DNA from 3 places in the Chryseobacterium sp. UF-290 genome. Region 2 is predicted to be linked to each of the others. Evidence: riboswitches for the same ligand, from Rfam matches in the RefSeq annotation. Region 2 holds a riboswitch; each other region holds the start of a gene.

Region 1 (5,377 bases), 150 kb from region 2:
AAGGGAAAAACTGCTTCTTGATCCGGAGATTGTCTGATAATCGTACTTGTAAAATTCATGTCCTGCTAAAACATTTACATGGTGCTTTCCAAACTTCTTATCATAGGTAAGGATATTACTCGTGGTATAAGAAAGTGTTCTGGTATTGGATCTTGTCACAGAACCACCAATTTCAGCTCCCTGTCCTAAAAGCGGATTGGAATAATAATGTCCGTTATAATTAACCAGGTCAAGTGAAAAACTTGTTTTGAACTTCAGCTCCGGCAAGAAAGTAAATTCCATAAATCCTTTTCCTGAGAAGTTATCTTCTTTATTTTCATTTTTGTCCAGCGGTAAGGTTGCCGCCAGGTTCTGATTCTGAAGAGCACTGGTAGGTCTGTATTTTCCGAAATCGTAAATCCTGTTTCCGGCAGCATCGAGCACAAAAGATCCATCCGGGTTTCTTTCATAGTAAGGATAGAACGAAGGAACGACTCTTGCCGCCTGGATAATATTACTTGCCTTGGAATCTGAAGAGGTAGGGGCCTGTTGGATACTATTCGTATAGCTTAAATTAACGCCAACATTTAACCACTGTTTCACTTCTGAATTGATCTTTAATCTGGTATTGTATCTTTTAAATCCTGATTCAATAGCCATCCCTTTATCATCAAGATAGCCCAGGGAAAAGAAATAATTGCTTTTTTCGCTTCCTCCGCTGATATCAAGATCCACCTGATTTCTCGAAGCCACTCTCTGTAAAATATCTCTCCAGTCATCATTCCATAGAGGCGTTGCTCCTGGTAACAGCTTTCCATCTGTTCCTACCGGATTAGAATATCCGGGGCCATAAGGATTGACCCCCAATGCTGAAACAAGATTATCCGATGCCATCTGCGCAGCCTGCTGAGAGGATATCTGACTGGACTGATATCCGTTTCTTAAAGCTTCCCAGTATAATTGGAAATATTGATCTGTGCTTACCTGCTCATAATCTTTTACTGCTCTGCCGGAGAATCCCTGGCTGACATTAAGGTTCACTCTCGCTTCTCCTTTCTTTCCTGATTTTGTAGTAATGATGATGATCCCGTTTGCTCCTCTTGAACCATATAAAGCACTTGCCGTAGCATCTTTTAAAACACTGATCGATTCAATATCATTTGGACTTATTGCGTTCAGGTTTCCGTCAAAAGGAATTCCATCTACCACATATAACGGATCACTGGAGGCGCTTACTGAACCAATACCTCTGATCCTGATCGTGGAAACGGCACCAGGCTGCCCTGAAGCACTGGTGGTCTGGATCCCTGGTACCTGCCCTTCCAGAGCTTTGGTAATATTGGTCACAGGTCTGTTATTGATCTTATCGCTGGAAATAGTTGCTACAGAACCGGTATAGCTGTTTCTTTTTGCCTTTCCATAGGCTACAACCACAACTTCATCGATCTCCTTTTCACGGAGTGTATCTTTTTTCGGTTTGGATATCTGCCCGTTTACTCCTGCAATACCTAAGAAAAATACAGCAACTGGTGGGATCCAAACTTTAGAATTAAATAAATTTTTGCTAATCATAATCAATTTTATATATCAAATATTAAAATTTTGCCCTTTGCAGAAAAATCAGCAAAGGGCATCGATAAATACGATAAACCAAATGCTTATTTTTCCTTTTCAGGCTGAATGTAACACCTTACATATAGCAGGTTGTTAAGACTTCACAGGGTCAGTTCCCTCCATCTTTCTTTATAAGCCGATCGAAATTATGGTTGCAAAGCTATAAACTTTTAGTCTACAAAACAAGTAGACTTATTTATTTTTCATGATAATTTTTCAAAAATTAACATAATATTTTATCAAAAGCCATTGAAACAAAGCACTTAAAGAATTATCACTTTTTCAAACATGATAAATATCATTAAAAATAATTCAATTGTCAAAAAATGAGAAACCTTACCTAAATTTTTAATTTTTAATTGAAAAAACTTTTTAATTTTATAAAATGAAAGTTTTGATTATAAACGGGCCTAACCTGAATCTTTTAGGCACAAGAGAACCGGAGATCTATGGGAGCATTTCCATGGAGAGCTATCTGGAAGTTCTAAGATCTGAGTTCCATGCTCATGAATTAAAATATTATCAGTCTAATATTGAAGGGGAACTTATCAACAGACTTCAGGAAGATGATTTTGATGCGATAATCATCAATCCGGGAGCTTTCACTCATTATTCTTATGCTATAGCTGACTGCTTAAAGAACATACAGAAACCCAAAATTGAGGTTCACATCAGTAATATTTACAAGAGAGAAGAATTCAGACAGAAATCTGTAACAGCAGCTAACACCGATGCGGTTCTGTCCGGATTTGGAATGGCTGGATACAGATTGGCTTTATTAAGCTTACAATAAGACCTCACATCTTCCACAGATTTGTTATAATATTCGCTCGCAGATTTAACAGATTATGCAGATTTTATTCTTTAAGATCAAGTTTCCGTTTTTATGCTCAAGCACCTGCGAAAGTTGTGCTATCAGTGGGAAATAAAAAACAAAATGCCTCATCATGGATGAGGCATTTGAATATTTATAAGTAATCTTATTAGATTGTTTGCTGCTGCAATTGAGGACCTGAAGCGACCAATTTTTTTCCTTCTTCAGTATCACAATACTGCTCAAAATTCTTGATGTATCTTGAAGCCAGATCTTTTGCTTTTTCTTCCCATTCAGAAGCATTAGCATAGGTATCTCTAGGATCCAGAATACCGGCAGAAACATTTGGAAGCTCAGTCGGGATTTCAAGATTCATGATCGGAACCTGAGTTTTAGGAGCATTATCGATAGAACCGTCAATAATTGCATCGATGATCGCTCTTGTATCTTTCAGAGAGATTCTCTTACCTGTACCATTCCATCCTGTGTTTACCAAATAAGCCTTAGCGCCGTGCTCTTTCATTTTACCGATCAATGTTTTAGAATACATTGTTGGGTGCAATGTAAGGAATGCTTCACCGAATGCAGGAGAGAAAGATGGTTGCGGCTCTGTAATTCCTCTTTCAGTACCAGCCAGTTTGGAAGTATATCCGCAAAGGAAGTGGTATTGAGCCTGATCTTCATTCAGGATCGAAACCGGAGGAAGTACCCCGAATGCATCTGCTGAAAGATAAACTATCTTTTTAGCATGTCCTGCTTTAGAAGGTAATACAATTTTGTTGATATGATAGATTGGATAAGAAACTCTTGTATTTTCTGTAATAGATCCGTCTGTATAATCTGCGACTCCATTGTTAATAACAACGTTTTCAAGAAGCGCATCTCTCTTGATCGCTCTGAAAATATCCGGTTCTTTTTCTTCTGATAAGTCAATTACTTTAGCGTAGCATCCTCCTTCATAGTTGAATACTCCGTTGTTATCCCAACCGTGTTCATCATCACCGATAAGGTATCTTTTCGGATCTGCAGACAAGGTCGTTTTTCCTGTTCCCGAAAGACCAAAGAATAGCGCTACATCTCCTTTTTCTCCTACGTTAGCAGAACAGTGCATTGAAGCCATTCCTTTTAATGGAAGGTAATAGTTCATCATAGCGAACATTCCTTTCTTCATTTCACCACCGTACCAGGTACCACCAATGATCTGTAATTTTTCAGTAAGGTTGAACATGATAAAGTTCTCAGAGTTCAGCCCCTGAGCTTCCCAGTTCGGGTTAGTTGTTTTAGAACCGTTGATTACTGTGAAATCAGGTTCTCCAAAGTTTTCAAGCTCATAATGAGAAGGACGGATAAACATGTTCGTAACAAAATGCGCCTGCCATGCTACTTCCATGATAAATCTTACTTTAAGTCTTGTATCTGCATTCGTACCACAGAAAGCATCTACTACATAAATTTTCTTAGCTTCTGAGAGCTGGTTCATCACTAGTTTTTTACAAGACCCGAAAATTTCCGGTGTAGTTGGCAGGTTTACCTTACCATCCCAAAAAATTGTATCTCTTGTAACATCATCCTGAACAATATATCTGTCTTTAGGTGAACGACCTGTGAAAATTCCTGTTTTTACTGATACTGCGCCAGATTCCGTAAGCTCAGCTTTCTCAAACCCTTGATTTTCAGGAGAAACCTCTGCCTGATATAATTCTTCGTACGAAGGGTTATACACTACTTCATAGTTTCCTTTAATCCCTAATTGCTCTAAATCCTGGATGATTTTAGTGTTTTTCATTTTACTTATATTTTCTATTTCTTTATTGACTTCAACAAAAATAATATTAATTATTTGTTAAAGGTGGTTTAAATATACTGATATAAGTCAGAATGACAAATAAAAAAACGGGATTGTAAATTATTGATTATAAATTAATTATATCTGACCATTCAAAAACAGTCGTAAAACCTTTCTCCCAAAAATAGTCTTTAAAGCCCCCAAATTTGGCACTCATCACAAAATCTCCGCCCCAGGCTCCTAAACTTTTGACAAATGCAGGACAGTCTGAGAATATTTTTTCCTTAACTGCAGGAATTTCAAGGAAATTGGCAATTTTTTGTTCATGAATCATCATTAATTCGGAAAAATTTTCCAATTCGCTGCATAATAAAATTTTCTTTGTGATATCTGAAAATTCATTAACCAGTTCCCCGGATTTCTTTTTTGATTTATACAAATTGATCCCTTCTCTGCTATCCTGTTTCTGATTGAGATGAATAAAAATCAGTTCATTTTTAAAGGAAGGATTAAAATCTACCTTCTCATATCTGATCTCAGGCTTACTTTGGAAAAGAACGGCAGATTTCTCTTTTGCCACTGCAATATCATAGCCACTACCTCCCAAACTGATTGCATTTAAATAAAAAGGATCTATTTCAGCCCACTCTGCAAGGTTGGTCATTAAGGTAGAGCTGCTTCCAAATCCAAAGTCTGCAGGAAACTGAAGGTTTGTTTTTAAATGGTAAGTAAAGTCGTTCTTGAATTTAATTGTAGAAAGCTGCTGAACATTCTTTAATGTCTTCACAATGAATTCAGCTGATGGAATATTAGCTTCCAGGATCTGCCAGTTTTTATAATCAATGACAGCCTTTAGCCAGGGTCTGTTCTGATGGAGAGCTTCCCAAAGGATCAGAGATTGGCCGTCATCCTTTTCTTCAAAGAAAAACTCTTGTCCCAGCCTGGTAGGTACTGCTAAGACAAGAGCTCCATCGATTGCGAAATATTCTGAAGTAAGCATAAGCTTGCCCGGTGAAAATATCGCTTTCATATATTTTTATTTAGATGGCAGACGCAGCTTCCACTGATCCGTCAATTTTTCTGATCAATCCCTGAAGGGTTTTTCCTGGTCCAACTTCTATAAAATTAGAGGCTCCGTCTTTGATCATATTCTGGACAGACTGTGTCCATTTTACAGGACCGGT
Region 2 (5,377 bases):
TTAATTAATAAAAACCCGGAAGATATGCAGGAGATCTATGACGAAATTGTAGCGGAGAAATTTGAATTTGAAAAGAAACTGATCATTCAGGAGCTCCGTAAGTATGGAATTTATACCGTATATACGCTGCCTGAAAATCTGAATATCGATGTTATCAATAAATATTTGGAAATAAAAGCGAGAGGAATTTTATAACTTTGCAATAAGCAATAAGCAATAAGCAATAAGCAATAAGCAATAAGCAATAAGCAATAATGAAAATAACACTTAACAGACTCAACGACGACTTTTTATTTGAATGTACAAATGCTCAGGGAAATTCTATCCTTTTGGACAATACATCCCAGCCGGGAGCAAAAGGGGTTTCGCCAATGGAAAGTGTTCTGATGGCAGTAGCAGGCTGCAGCGGGATTGATGTAGTTTCTATTTTAAAGAAGCAGCGTCAGGATATTAAGAGCTTTCAGGCAGAAGTAGAAGGGGAGAGAGTGCAGGTAGATGATGCTAAACCTTTTAAATCGATCAATGTGAAATTTCTTTTAGAAGGAGAAATTGATTCTAAAAAAGCATTAAAAGCTGCAGAATTGTCTTTTGAAAAATATTGTTCCGTATCAAAAACCTTAGAGCCGAATGTAGAGATCGGATATGAAGTATTTGTCAACGGGGAAAAGATATAGATCTATAGATGAGGCTCGAAAGAGTCCCATTTTTTTAGCCACAAATGCACGAATAAATGAAAAATTCGTGCATTTGTGGCTAAAAAATAAAGTATAAATCTTTTAATATTTTAGAATCTTCTCTTGTAAAAATAGAAAAACCGGATATTTTATCCGGTTTTTCTATTATTCATCACTCATCTAAAACGTGAGTCTCGGTTTGATCAGTTTGGCCACAGTTGCAGTCCAGCCTGTCTGATGAGAGGCGCCAACACCTCTTCCGTTATCCCCGTGGAAATATTCAAAGAAAGTAATATAATCTTTAAAATGTTCATCATAATTGAACTTTGGATTTCCACCATTGAAAGCCCGCTGCCCATGCTCATCTTTTAAGAAGATTGAGCACAACCTCTTGCTGATATTCTGAGCCACTTCATCAAGGTTCCTTTTATCACCACTTCCGGTTGGAAGCTCTACCTTCAGGCTGTTTCCATAATAATAATGGAAACGTTGCAAGCTCTCCACAATCAGGAAGTTGATAGGAAACCAGATCGGACCGCGCCAGTTGCTGTTTCCTCCAAACATCCGGCTGTCACTCTCTGCAGGCGTATAGTACACTACATTTTCTGTTCCGTGAACTGAAAATACAAAAGGATTTTCTTCGTATACCTTAGACATGGCCCGGATTCCGTAAGAGCTTAAAAACTCTTTTTCATCCAGCATTCTCGTTAAAACCTTTGTTAATCTGTTCTTACGGAGAATACTCATAAGGTGCTTTCTTCCTTGCCCTTCCTCATCCCAGTGAGAAACAAGCTTGGTGAGTTCCGGCTTATTTTTTAAGATCCATTCCATTCTGCTTCTGAAATTTGGCATCTTTTCAAGCAGCCGGTGATCAACGATCTCTACAGCGAATAGCGGAATTAAGCCGACAATACTTCTTAATCTCAAAGAAACACTGTCCCCGTTTCCAAGCTGAAGTACATCATAGAAAAATCCGTCTTCCTCATTCCATAGACCTTTCGTTCCTTCACCCAGGTTTTCTATTGCTTCGGCGATATAAAGATAATGTTCAAAAAACTTGATCGCCATATCTTCATATACCTGATAATACTGGGCAAGTTCCATGGCAATCCGCATCATGTTCAATGCATACATCGCCATCCAGCTTGTGCCGTCAGCCTGCTCAAGATGCTGACCATCCTTTAAAACCATATTCCGGTCAAAGGCTCCGATATTATCAAGCCCAAGGAAACCGCCTCCGAAAATATTCTTACCATTTTTATCCTTCCGGTTTACCCACCAGGTAAAATTGAGAAGAAGCTTCTGGAAAACTTTCTCAAGGAATAATAAGTCAGGCTTCCCGTTATTTTTTTCATCAATTTTAAAAACACGGAAGCAGGACCATGCATGTACAGGAGGATTCACGTCACTCATATTCCATTCATAGGCAGGCATCTGCCCGTTGGGGTGCATATACCATTCCTTGGTCAGCAGCAAAAGCTGTCCTTTGGCAAACTCAGCGTCAATGATGGAAAAAGGGACACAGTGAAATGCCAGGTCCCAGGTGGCATACCATGGATATTCCCATTTATCAGGCATGGAAATGATATCTTTATTGTGAAGATGGTTCCATTCCGTATTTCTTACATACTCATTAAAATTTCTCGGTGCTTCATGATTCGGGTCCCCTTTCAGCCACTTTCCAACATTGTAATGATAGAACTGTTTGTTCCAAAGCAGTCCGGCAAAAGCCTGCCTCTGAACATTTTTTTCATCTTCATTCACGGTATCGTATTGGACTTCGCTGTAAAATTCTTCCGCTTCCGCCTGTCTGGTTTGGAAGATCTCATCAAATCCTGCAAAAGGCTCATCTGTTTCGTCCGGACATAATCTGAACTCAAAAACCTGAGACTGTCCTGCCTGTATCATTTCATCGATCAGGAAAGATGCCTTAGTCCCTCTTTTTTCAGGATTAACCGTATCTGTTCCATGGATGATAAAATCATTGATCCCATCCTTGAAATAAATATTTTCAGTTAAAGGAGCTCCATATAATTTTGAAGTATTCGTTTCATTATCACAAAATGCACTTTGTGCATTTACATTTCTGGAATAGAGCTTTTTGATTGAAATACTATCGTGACCAATATTGATACTTCCGTCATGAGAGGAAGCATTCATTTCCCCTTTATAAGTATTATAGCCCCATTTCCAGTTATTTCTGAACCAGGCGGTTGGCATTACGACAATAGGAGCATCATTCCGGCTTCGGTTGCAGATGGTGACCCTGGCCAGGATATCATTGTGATCAGCCTTGCAGTATTCGATGAAAATATCAAAATATTCATCATTGTCAAAAATTCCGGTATCAAAAACTTCATACTCAGGATCCTTTTTGCTGCGTCTTCCGTTCTCAGAAACAATCTCATCATAAGGAAACTCATTGATCGGATATTTATATACCATCTTCATATAGCTATGAGTAGGAGTATTATCCAGATAGTAGAAGATCTCTTTAATGTCTTCACCGTGATTTCCCTGTGGATTGCTCAGACCGAAAAAACGCTCCTTTACCATTTTATCCCTCTTATTCCAGAATGAAAAAGCAAAACAGAAAAGCTGTTTTACATCAGAGATCCCTGCAATGCCTTCTTCCCCCCAGCGATAGGCATAGCTCTCAGCATTATTGTGATTGGTGTAGTTCCATGCATTTCCGTTCGTACTGTAGTCTTCCCGTACATTACCCCATTGCCGGTTGCTTACATAAGGTCCCCAGTTTTTCCATTTGGTATCTTGTAATCTTTCTTTTTCGGCAGTCATATCTCATCATTTTTCCACACGAAGTTAGTTTTTTTGGAAAGTAATTCCAATTTTTTTCATCTGAATAATTATTAATATAGCCCTGAAATACTTGTGTTTAAAGGCTTTTTGAAATATTAAAATAATTTTTTTTTGAAATTAAAAGAAAAGAACTACCTTTGCACCATTCGTTCATTCAAATATTGAAAATGTTATCAAGAAAGGTTGAGGGATTAGACCCTATGAAACCTTAGCAACCCTTTGTGCAAGCAAAGAAGGTGCTACGTTCTACCAAAATGATTTTGGACAGATAACTTACTGAAGTTCTTTTCAGCCATTTCCTGTGGCATTTTCAATTGTATTAAAATAATAGAATTGAAAACAGAACTAAACTATATTAATCTTTCGTATCAGACCTATTCCCAAAAGGAATACCATATCCCGTTGAGCTATGAGCTTTTCGGGAAAGACCTGTTTACAGCTCCCGTCATTTTGATCAACCATGCCCTGACCGGAAATTCAAAAGTATCCGGGGAAAAAGGCTGGTGGAAACAATTGGTAGGAGAAAATCAGATCGTTGATACCAATAAGTACACAGTTCTGTGCTTCAATATCCCCGGAAACGGTTACGATAATTTTTTAATTGAAGACTATGAGGATTTCACTCCTTCAGATATTGCCAATATATTTCTGAAAGGATTGGAAGCTTTACATATCCAGAACCTATATGCTGTTATTGGAGGTTCACTGGGAGGAGGAATTGCCTGGGAAATGCTGATAAAGCAACCTAAGCTTGCAGAAATTTTTATCCCCATAGCCTGTGATTACAGGACTCATGACTGGCTTCATGCACAATGTCTGGTTCAGAAATTCTTATTGAATGCTCAGAATGAACCTTTACAAAAAGCAAGAATTCATGCCATGCTATGTTACAGGACTCCACAATCGCTTAATGACAGATTTCAAAATACATACAATCACGATAAACAGCGGTTGGAATCAGAAGATTGGTTAGTATATCATGGTAATGCATTAAACGAGAGATTTAGTTTAAAAGCATACAGGCTGATGAACCATCTGCTGATGAATATCAATGCTGACGAAGCTGCCCTGGAGAAGATAAAAGCACGAATGCACATGATCTCCGTAGATACAGACTTATTCTTCCCGGCTTCTGAAATTCGAATGTGTTTTGAAAGCTTAAAAGAGAAAAAGGTGAATGCTTCTTATCACGAGATCCAGTCAATACATGGGCACGATGCCTTCCTAATGGAATATCAACAATTAAATAATATCATAAAAAACATTTTATAAAGTAATGAAAAAGGCTAATGAAATAAAATTTTTAAAGAACAGATCAATCATTAAGTTTGAAGGAGAAGATTTCTTAGGAGAAATCGGGATTGACGGACGAATTTTTAAAGCGCTGACTTTAGCCAGAATCAGCGTTGGGGTGATCTCCCAGCAAGCCATAGAAAATGGAATCTCCATATTGGTTCACGAAAATGATGCGGAAAAAGCGGTGGCTTGTCTTATTAATGAATTTGAAGCAGAAAGAAAATCAGGAAAAGTATCACAGATCTATAGTATCAATAATGTTTCTGTCATTGGTTTTGTAGCAGAAGATTTCAATAAGGTCTTTGCTGAGCTGGCCAGAAATAACGTTTTTCCATTGCTTTTGAATCAGGTGGCAGGAGAAAACAGAGTCAATATTGTAGTCACTTCCTCACAGGATGAAAAAACCAAAAACATTATAGAATCCGAAATTTTCAAAAAGCCTAAAACGGTTCATCTGGCCATCATCGGACACGGAAATGTAGGGAAAACTTTGATTGACCAGGTTTTGGAATCTTCAGAAGAGATCAGGAGACGTAAAAATATAGATCTTAAAGTAGTGGCTGTGGCCAATTCCAAAAAGATCGCAT
Region 3 (5,377 bases), on a different contig from region 2:
TGAAAGACTGGGATTCGGTTTACAGTGGTTTTTAATGGATCAGTTATAATAAAGCATGAAAGAAGAAGATACTTTTTCACGGTACAGCCGTCAGATATTTATAGAAGAAATAGGACTGGAAGGACAAAAAAGGATCATGGCTTCAAAGGTCCTTGTCATAGGTGCAGGCGGTCTCGGAAGCCCTGTCATTCAGTATCTGGCTGCGGCAGGAGTAGGAACTTTGGGCGTAGCGGATTTTGATCTTGTAGAACTTCACAACCTGAACAGGCAGACCATTCACACGGAAAATAAGGTAGGAGCATCTAAGGTTAAGAGTGCCGGGGAATTTGTCAACAATCTTAATCATCAGGTGAAATTTATTGGTATTGAGCAGAAAATTAACGACTCAAATGCAGAAGAAATCCTTTCTCAATATGATATCGTTGTAGACGGATCTGATAATTTTACAACAAGATATTTAGTGAATGATACCTGTGTGAAACTGGAAAAAGCATTAGTGTATGGAAGTATTCTTGGATTTTCGGGACAACTGGCTGTTTTTAATCATAAAGGAAGTAAAAACCTGCGCAGTCTGTTCCCGGAACCACCCTTTGATGAAGATATACCGGATTGTGACAGCCTGGGGGTTTTAGGAGCTTTGCCAGGGATGATAGGAAGTATGATGGCTCTTCAGGCATTGAAAATCATTACAGGACTTCCGGTTGGTTTAAATCAGCTAACGCTTGTTGATACGCTGGATTGGAGATTTCAGACGATAGATTTTTGATGTTTAAAAACAAATATCAAAAAATAGGTCTTCACAAGTGCAAGCTTAATATCAATAGAAACGGATTTTAGTGATCCGGTATAAAAAAGAGGCTGTCTCAAAAGTGTCATTCTGAATGAAATGCAATGTAATGAAGAATCTCAAACAACTGACTATCAATGAGATTATTCCTTTGTCAGAATGACAAAAGCCGAATTATTTGACTTTTGAGACAGCCTCTTTTGTTATTTATTTTGATATGAAAATTATTGTCCCTGCTGCATTACCCCGCCATTATCTTCTTTTTTGGTCTGGTTCAGGATATTCGGGTCCTCTTTTGCCAGCTTGTTTTTTGTTGGAATTTTATAGTTGATGGAAACTCCAAAATTTCGGGAGTCAAATTTCGTTCTTAATAAAGCCCTTTCTCCTTCAGGTGGGTTAGAATAAGCCTGCATCAGCTGGCTGTTGAAAATATCATTTGCAAATACGGAAACAGTCAGACGCTTATCCATAAACTTTTTGGTCAGCGTAATATTCAGGGAATTATTGAACGGTTTATCTGCTGTAAAATAGAAATATCCTCCTTTTGGAGTTATATAACTATAATTAACATTCATGTTGATTTCCTTTGGAAGGATCAGTTGTGTCATGATATTAAAGATCCAGAAACCTTTGTTGTTGAGGTTATCAATTTCATGTTTCTGATACCCTGCATACAGATACATAAAGTTGATCTTATCAGGATTGAAGTTAAACTTCATGATTTCACTCATCGGTTTGCTGAAGATCATGAATGGAACGGGTAACCCTACATTAAAGTTATGAATCCTCATATTGGAGATATTCATTTGCTGGTTGTAAAGATTTTTGCCATCTTTTCTTACAATTTGTGCTACCTGATCTGTTGCTTCACTTAAACTATATCCTATAAATGCATAATCAAAAGCAGAGACTTTCAATTCATAATTATTGAAAATGGTAGGCTGAAGATTGGCGTTACCGGTTATCTGAGTATTGGGACCTCCAAATGTAGTGTTATTCGGGTTTAAGGCAGAAATACTTGGTAAGCTGATCTTTTTGTTATAATTGGCCGCTACATATACCTGATTCATCATATTGTACTGTACGCTGGCATTAGGAAATAATTTAAATCTGTCAAAAGGGGTCAGATTATCCTGAACAAGTTTTCCTTCCTTATAAGACCTGGTGATTCCGGAAATATCATAGTTTTCAGCTCTTGCTCCTAAAGTAAAATCAAATTTCTTCAGTTTGGCCTGGAACTCCAAATAGGTGGATGCAGTTTGTCTTTGATAATCCAAATTGGTAATTCCAAAGCTGTCCGTATCATAATCCTGTCTTTCATATAATCCTCCTGCACTTACTTTTCCGCCATCAAGAAGCTTGACCGGCTGTGAATAATCGATCTTGAAATTAGCAATTCTCATGTCAGAATTATTGCTCAGTATATTTCCGAGAGCAGCTGTTGGCAGGGATTCCTCAGGATTCTGGAAGGTCTTGTTAAAAAAGACATTATCCTGCCCGAACTTGGTGTAAGCCTTTGTATAGCCAAACTGAAAATCAAGTTTCTGGGCCTTATCCGTAAAACGTTTCTGATACGTTACCACAGCTTCCTGTCTTATCGAATGGGTATGGGCAATATCTGAGGAGCTGAAAATATAATCTCTGATGTAAAAACCTTTTGGGTCGTTTGGGTCCGCTGTTCTGTCTCCCAGTCCGCTACTTAAGGTATAATTATCATTGTTGTTATGATAAATATCGTAGTTCAGTAATAACCTGTCCTGCCCAAGATCGAAAGTTACTCCTGCCTTAGCGAAATAGGTGCGGGCAAACCGGTCTGTATTGCTGTCCAGAAGATCATCCTGCTGTGTGTTCAGCATACTTTCACGATAGTTTTGTCCTACGTTGAGCTGCCATCCGAAAAGCTTGTTTCTGGCATTTAAATTAATAGAATTTGTCGTTCTGCTTCTGTATTTATCGTAATTGGAGAATGAATAATTTCCGGAATAGGTAGCTGTTAAATATTTATTGGCATTTTTATTCGTAATGATATTCATGATCGCTCCTCCGGAAGTCGCCGGAAACTCAGCACCTGGCTGGGTGATCACTTCTATTCTTTCTACAGAGTTGGCGGGCATTCCTTCCAGGAAAGAATTCAGTTCGTTGGAGGTAATGTTTAAAGGTCTTCCGTTGAGGTAAACATCCAGCATCTTTCCCTGGTACATCATTCCGGCAATATCTGTGGCCACAAGCCCGGGAAGCTTTTTGATTCCTTCTAGAACATTCCCGTTGTTAAGCTGGGGTTGTTCGGAAAAATCAAAAATAGTACGGTCAGCTTTCTGCTCAACGGCTTTTTTAGTCTTGGTGATGACTACACCTTCAATTTGTTTCTCTTTTGAAGAGGTATTGTCTTTTTCCTGTGAAAAAACAAGCACAGAACTTAAGAGTGACAAAGCGAATATCGTTTTTTTCATAATGTTTTTACTACTATCCGGTTAGACGCAGGAAAAGAAATTTTGTTACAGTAAAATATTGAAAATCGAATTTTTAGGGTAAATATTTTTTTATTTCTGAAATAATTATATCTTTGCCAAATAATTATCAAGAATCCTATGATGGGATAGCAACCTGCAAAAACAAGCAAGGTGCTGAATAGATAAGCCGGATCTCCGGAAAAAATGTTTATCATCTATCTTACTCCCATCTTGAATTTTTGTTTTAAAATGAAATCAATGTTTAAAGACAAGGGAAATCACATTACACATGTAAACTTTTACTTCTCAGATCATGACGCTCGTCTTCATTATTCTGATATATTCTCATGCCATTTCCATATGTGCATGTGCTGTTGTTTCTAGTCTTCTTTATTCTTAAAAAATAATACAATTCTTACGCTTTTTATGGTAACCCTGCAACCGGGGTTACAGGGTTCGTATTGCTTTCAAATAATTTTTAACAACAAAATAAAAAACACATGCATCATTTCAATAAAGGACTTCTTATCACCTCGGCTACGCTTATTTCTTCATTTTACTATGCACAGTCGGATTCCGTACAATCTAAAAAAATAGACGATGTTGTCATTCTCGGCTCCAGAGGGGCTGGAAGATCATTAACTGATACGCCGGTTCCGGTGGATATTATTAATATTTCAAAAATTCTAAAACAAAGTCCTGTTAATACTATCAGTCAGGCCTTAAATTATATTGTTCCCTCATTTTCATCCACTTCACACACTGTAAATGACGGGACAGATTTTGTAGATCCTGCCCTTTTGAGAGGATTGGGCCCGGATCAGGTTTTGGTACTGTTAAACGGGAAAAGAAGATATCAATCTTCCCTGATTAATGTAACCCTTACTCCGGGAAGAGGAGCTGTAGGAACAGATCTTAATGCTATTCCTGCTTTTGCCCTGGATAAAATAGAAGTTCTGAGAGACGGAGCTTCTGCACAATATGGTTCTGATGCAATAGCAGGCGTTGTAAATCTTGGATTGAAAAGAAGGCTGGGACTATCCGGACAAGTATTTCTGGGAGGATATGCCTCGCCTGTGGCCAATAATTTTTCAGGAGGAGTTGATGGGCAGACTATTTCTGTAGACCTTAATTATGGAGCAAAAATCGGGAAAACAGGTTTTTTTAATATTACAGCTTCCGCACAGTACCGTGATCCGTACTCGAGGGCAGGAGTAAGAGAAGGAGATATTTTCAATGCTTACAATGCTATTCATTACAGAGCATTACAGGATGGGATCAATATTGATGGACTGTATAAGAATATCGGAAACACTTCCAATACCCAACAGATCATCAGCACAATTAAGCAATATGCAGGAAAAGTAGATTATTTCTCTTCCGCTTTTCAGTCTCAGATTTCAAATGCAAACAGTATTTCTGATCTGCAGGGATTATTAGGGAGTGATTTTACTACTCAGGAGCTTGCTTACAGAGGATTGGAAAGAAAAGACTTCAGCCTCAGAGCAGGACAGTCCAAATTACAGTCGGGACAGCTTTTTTTCAATTCCGAGATACCGCTTAATGATGACTGGAAAGTTTATTCTTTCGGCGGCTACAGCTATCGTTTGGGAAATGCCGGAGGCTTTTACCGGCTTCCTAATAACGAAAGAAATATCAATGCCGTCACTCCGAACGGATATCTTCCTCAGATCGAAGCTACAGTGAATGACTATTCTCTTGCGGCAGGGGTAAAAGGGAAATGGAATGGCTGGAACGTGGATCTCAGCAATACCTTCGGAAAGAATACCTTTAATTTTGGTGTTGTAAATACATTTAATGCTACGCTGACAGATAGCTCTCCCAGAAATTTTGATGCAGGAGGAACGGAGTTTTCACAGAATACCCTAAATCTTGATTTCTCAAAAAAATACGATGTATTGCATGGCCTGAATCTGGCATTTGGCGGAGAATATCGGTATGAAAATTATAAAGTAGGCGCAGGAAAGGGAAACTCGTACGCTTCTTATGATATTTTTGGGCGTGTGGTTACAGCAAATACTCCCGACAATGAAAAGGTTACAGATTTTTTTGGGAATATAAGGCCTGCAGGAGCTCAGGTTTTCCCTGGTTTCAGCCCTGATAATGCTGTTTCAGGAAG

Evidence for each region. A riboswitch is a leader RNA that binds a small molecule or an ion and turns the genes downstream of it on or off. The one in region 2 is predicted to bind S-adenosylmethionine.
Region 1: another riboswitch for S-adenosylmethionine. It lies ahead of AC4IF5_RS06335 (SusC/RagA family TonB-linked outer membrane protein); the one in region 2 lies ahead of AC4IF5_RS07080 (alpha/beta fold hydrolase).
Region 3: another riboswitch for S-adenosylmethionine. It lies ahead of AC4IF5_RS13990 (TonB-dependent receptor plug domain-containing protein); the one in region 2 lies ahead of AC4IF5_RS07080 (alpha/beta fold hydrolase).

What each region holds. Positions count from the first base shown of each region.
Region 1 covers NZ_JBSICB010000004.1:181,844-187,220, reverse strand. The annotation lists gene AC4IF5_RS06335 (SusC/RagA family TonB-linked outer membrane protein) at 1-1,551, opposite strand, end outside; SAM riboswitch class I at 1,635-1,731, opposite strand; gene AC4IF5_RS06330 (type II 3-dehydroquinate dehydratase) at 1,979-2,386, shown strand; gene pckA (phosphoenolpyruvate carboxykinase (ATP)) at 2,577-4,193, opposite strand; gene AC4IF5_RS06320 (GYDIA family GHMP kinase) at 4,321-5,223, opposite strand; gene fabD (ACP S-malonyltransferase) at 5,234-5,377, opposite strand, start outside.
Region 2 covers NZ_JBSICB010000004.1:326,895-332,271, forward strand. The annotation lists gene AC4IF5_RS07065 (DUF58 domain-containing protein) at 1-195, shown strand, start outside; gene AC4IF5_RS07070 (OsmC family protein) at 255-674, shown strand; gene AC4IF5_RS07075 (MGH1-like glycoside hydrolase domain-containing protein) at 855-3,473, opposite strand; SAM riboswitch class I at 3,662-3,769, shown strand; gene AC4IF5_RS07080 (alpha/beta fold hydrolase) at 3,828-4,766, shown strand; gene AC4IF5_RS07085 (ACT domain-containing protein) at 4,771-5,377, shown strand, end outside.
Region 3 covers NZ_JBSICB010000011.1:91,038-96,414, forward strand. The annotation lists gene thiH (2-iminoacetate synthase ThiH) at 1-35, shown strand, start outside; gene AC4IF5_RS13980 (HesA/MoeB/ThiF family protein) at 56-766, shown strand; gene AC4IF5_RS13985 (outer membrane beta-barrel protein) at 1,012-3,237, opposite strand; SAM-I-IV-variant riboswitch at 3,357-3,452, shown strand; gene AC4IF5_RS13990 (TonB-dependent receptor plug domain-containing protein) at 3,738-5,377, shown strand, end outside.